Regions from separate parts of the Gluconacetobacter brunescens genome, predicted to be linked through region 1. Evidence: predicted binding sites of a transcription regulator. Region 1 holds the regulator's gene; the other holds the start of a gene.
The links. Region 1 encodes LexA, which represses DNA repair genes until DNA is damaged. Its sites were predicted from a motif close to TGTTCTANNTANGTTC; they were not measured.
Positions count from the first base shown of each region.

Region 2: the regulator LexA is predicted to act here: its motif matches at 1,559-1,574, upstream of ACMAUO_RS19640 (ImuA family protein).

Region 1 covers NZ_JBLHEN010000001.1:437,952-440,348, reverse strand. The annotation lists gene ACMAUO_RS01870 (molybdopterin molybdotransferase MoeA) at 1-539, shown strand, start outside; gene lexA (transcriptional repressor LexA) at 680-1,426, shown strand; gene ACMAUO_RS01860 (O-methyltransferase) at 1,454-2,077, opposite strand; gene ACMAUO_RS01855 (RcnB family protein) at 2,129-2,397, opposite strand, start outside.
Region 2 covers NZ_JBLHEN010000003.1:331,873-334,269, reverse strand. The annotation lists gene ACMAUO_RS19645 (DUF6504 family protein) at 1-820, opposite strand, end outside; gene ACMAUO_RS19640 (ImuA family protein) at 705-1,496, opposite strand; gene ACMAUO_RS19635 (ATP-dependent helicase) at 1,702-2,397, shown strand, end outside.

The sequences.
Region 1 (2,397 bases):
CCTCGGATATCGCCCGCCTGGCCCAGGGGATCGAGACCGCCGACCTGCTGCTGACCGCGGGCGGCGCCAGCGTCGGCCGCTACGACCTGGTGCAGCAGGGGCTGGAGCGGATCGGGCTCGCGGTCGATTTCTGGAAGATCGCGATGCGCCCCGGCAAGCCGCTGATGCATGGCCGGATCGGCCGGGTGCCGGTCCTGGGGCTGCCGGGCAATCCGGTGGCCGCCCTGGTCTGCGGCCTGATCTTCGCCCTGCCGGCAATCCGCACGCTGGCCGGGCACGCGGAGCCGCGCCTGCCGGAGGATCTGGCGATTCTGGGCGGCGACCTGCCGGAGAACGACCGAAGGGCCGATTATCTGCGCGCCACGCTCTCCCGCGCTCCCGATGGCAACCTGATCGCGACGGCCTTCAACCGCCAGGATTCGGCGATGCTGCATATCCTGGCCCGCAGCGAAGCCCTGATCATGCGCCCGCCTCACGCGCCCCCCGCACGCGCAGGCGCGCCCTGCCGGATCATCAGGCTGGACACGCTCTCGATCTGACCGCCCGTTTCGATAACCGCAATGATATTGACGGCCGGAGGGGGAACCAATATAGAACACAACAAGGCGGTTTCCTGTTTGTTCCCTTCTGTTGACAACGGATTGGCCGACTGACGGAACGACTGGGTCACGGGGTGCCAATGCTGACGCGCAAGCAACATGAACTGCTGCTGTTCATCGACCGGCACCTGAAACAGACGGGGTTCTCCCCCTCCTTCGACGAAATGAAGGATGCGCTGAACCTGCGATCGAAATCCGGCATCCACCGGCTGATTTCGGCGCTGGAGGAACGGGGTTTCCTGCAACGCCGCCATCACCGCGCCCGGGCGCTGGAGGTGCTGCGCCTGCCGGAAATGGCCTCGCCCGCCACGCCGCAGGAGCCTGCCGGCGCCGCCGTGGCGACCATGCCCGCGCCGGACCCGGTCGATCATGCCTTCGTGCCCAACGTCATCAAAGGCGATTTCGCCGGCCGGCTGGCAGGCGCACCCATCGCGACCGATGCCGAGGCGGTCAGCCTGCCTTTCTATGGCCGTATCGCCGCCGGCCAGCCGATCGAGGCATTGCGCGAGACCGGGGCTCAGGTCTCGGTACCGCTGAACCTGCTGGGCCGTGGCGACCACTACACGCTGGAAGTCGCCGGCGATTCGATGATCGAAGCCGGAATTCTCGATGGCGACACCGTCATCATCCGCCGGGGAGATACAGCCGATAATGGACAGATCGTGGTCGCGCTGATCGACGATCAGGAAGTTACGCTGAAACGGCTCCGCCGGCGCGGCAGCACCATCGCCCTGGAGCCCGCCAACGCGCGCTATGAATCACGTATCGTGCCGTCCGACCGCGTGCGCATCCAGGGGTCTCTGGTCGGGTTGCTGCGCCGTTACTGACAACGGCGTCAAAAGCCCTCCGGGACTTCAACCGACTTCGAAGCGGCTGACCTCGATCCCCGTTCCAACGGGCAGCAGAACGCTGGACATCCCCGGCAGGGCGCGAATCGCGCGACCGTAGCGTTTCACGTCCTCCGTTCCCGGCCGGATCATGTTGTCGGCGACGATGATCGCACCAGAATTGAGGCGCGGGTAGAACGCCTCGAGACACGGCACGTAAAGATCCTTCCACAGATCGACAAAGACGAAATCGACCTTTCCGGACATCTCCCCGATCATCCGCACGGCATCCCCGACCCGGAAATCGATCCATTCGGCCAGCCCGGCCTGTTCGGCCATCTGCCGGGCATAAGCGGATTTGTAATCGTGCAGTTCCATCGTGATCAGCCTGCCGCCGGTCGCGCGGGCGGCCTCGGCCAGCCAGATGCCAGAATAGCCGAAGGAGGTGCCGAGTTCGAGAATGGTCGGGCTATCCAGACTGCGGGCGACGATGTTCATCAATTGCCCGGTCTCGGGCCCTATGGCCCGCATGCGCTGGTCCTGCCCGCCATCGCGGCCGCCGGGCGCCTCCATTCGGGGCTGGCTGCGTTCCTCGCGCATCCGGGCATGATAGAGGTCGAGAACCGCGGAAATCCTGTCATCCATCGTCAGGTTCCCTGATCCGCCAGGACCTGCCGCACGAGGCGGCAGGTCCTGTCTGCGTCAATAAGGAGCCGGCCCCATGGGCCCTGCCCCGTAGCCGGGACCGTAACCCCCGGCCCCGTAGGAATTGGCGATCACATTGGCGATAATGCCCGTCGCCAGCGCCGCCAGCAGGAACTGGTTCCCGTACTGGACCCAGTAATATCCCGGCGGCGGGGCGTAGAGGCCGCGATAACGCCGCCAATCCTGCACCTGCCACATGCCCGAACGCGGGCCGTCATAGCGGTCCCCACGTCTCCAGACCCGGCCACCGCCGCCGCCGCCGTACT
Region 2 (2,397 bases), on a different contig from region 1:
TCATGCGCGCGATCGTCTCGGCGGCACCGATCGGCTCGGCAAAATTCCGGCTGACCGCCACCGGCTCAACAGGGCGGACAGGGACAATGGCCTCGGCCGCCCGCCCGAACGCCTGGTCCAGCCTGCGCGCGACATCCGGCCCGAAACGCAGCGCCAGCGGCGCGCGCGGCATACCGGCAAGCGGGCCGATGCGTGACACGCCAAGCGCATGCAGCCCATCCACAATGTCATCGGGCAAGCGCAATGCCGCGATCGGCAAGTCCGCCATCGCGGCGGACACCCCGCCGGGCGGCACGACCAGCATCCGCGTCTGCCCATAGCGCGCCAGCGCATGCGCAGCCCCCAACGTATCGGCAACGACCGCCCTGGCAGTGACCCCGGTGCGCCGCAACCGCTGGACCATCGCCGCCAGCATGGCCTGCTCGCCCCCATGCAGGTGATCGGCCCCGGTCGTATCCAGCATAATGCCATCCGACGGGTCGGCGGCCGCGACAGGGGCAATGCGCTGCTGAAACCACAAGGCCAGTTTTTCCAGCCCCTCGCGGTCCCCCTGCGGATCGGCCTCCATGATGATCAGATCGGGATAAAGCGCCTGCGCCTTGGCCACCGGCGTACCGGGACACAATCCCGCCTTGCGGGCGGCGAGATCGACCGAACGCACAACCCGGCGCCGCCCCACACGGCCTACCAGCGCCAGCGCCGCCTCAGGCGCGGGCGCGCCGGCGCCCAACCTCTTCCTGATCCGATCCGTCGGCCAGAACGGCAGGTAGAGCGAGACGATTCTCGACGAGCCCGCCCTGGGCAAGTCTCCCCTGGCCATCGCAGGCCTCCACTTCAAAAACGGCTTCATCCGCGGCCCGCGCCCGGATCAGTTCCAGCCGCCAGCGTGGCCGCCCCACACCGGGCACCGGCAGCGCGACCGATGGCAGAACCGACACCCGCCAGCGCGTGACGCTGGCCGTCGGCTGGCCGAAATCGGCCGCCCCGGTCGGCCGCCTCCATCGCCGGATCGCGATGCCCAGCGTTCCCGAGGCTTCGGCCGCCAGTTGCAGGCGGCGCGATGCCGTCATCGACAGCCGTGCCACTTCGGCCACCACGGCCCCGAGGCCCCCATGCCGCAGCCCCTCCTCGAAACAGGCCAGCACATCCACCTCCGACCGGGCCTCCACATGGATGACCCGCCGCCCCGCCAGCCCCACCTGCATCAGGGCCGGTGCGAACACATCCTGGCGACTGACGATCCACAGCACCTTCCCCCGCGTGCGCCCCGCGATCCCGGCCGAAAACTGGCCGGCCGCCGCAGCGTGCAGACCATCGCATCCACCACCCGCAACCTCATGAAGGGCCCCCAGCGTCAGCCCCCCGCCGGGCAGCCGGCTGTCGATCTCGTCCAGGCCGAACGGCAGAACCGCCCGCCCGCGCCCCGAACGGCCTTCCAGGCGGCTGATCTGCTCCCGCAGCACCTCCAGCGCGGGACGGGATTCGGATGCGGGCATGTGGCAAGACAATCCATCCATGGCGTCCCGACCGGGCTTCCCAACCGGCGGGCAGGCGATTATGTTCCCCATTTGTTCCATTCGGAGGATAGGCGTCAACGACTTTCGAAACAGCCCATCCCATTTGATCCGCACCGCGCCATGGCGGAAACTACAGACCCTCATCAGGGAATAATCCCACTTTCAGGGCGTTACGGGAGCAATCGTGGCCGACGGATATCTCGACAGGCTGAATGACGCGCAACGCGCCGCCGTAACGCACGGAGTCGCGCAAGGCACAGCCCCTCCGGCCGCGCCCCTTCTGGTCATCGCCGGGGCCGGATCGGGCAAGACCAACACGCTGGCCCACCGTGTCGCGCATCTGATCGTCAACGGCGCCGATCCCCGCCGCATCCTGCTGATGACCTTCTCGCGCCGCGCCAGTGCCGAGATGGCACGGCGGGTGGAGCGCATCTGCGCCCAGGTGCTGGGCGACAAGGCCGGCACGATGGCCGATGCCCTGGCCTGGACCGGCACGTTCCACGGCATCGGCGCGCGGATCATCCGCGCCCATGCCGAACAGATCGGCATGGACCCGGCCTTTTCGATCCACGACCGCGAGGATTCCGCCGACCTGATGAACCTGGTCCGGCACGAACTGGGGTTCTCGAGGACCGAAAGCCGCTTCCCGACCAAAAGCACCTGCCTGGCGATCTATTCCCGCGTGGTAAACGCCGAACAACCACTGGCCGATGTGCTGCTGAAGCATTACCCATGGTGCGCGGGCTGGCAGGAACAGCTCAAGACGCTGTTCGGCACCTATGTCGCGGCCAAGCAGGCCCAGAACGTGCTGGATTATGACGACCTGCTGCTGGTCTGGGCGCAGATGATGGGCGACCCTATCCTGGCCGCCGAAATCGGC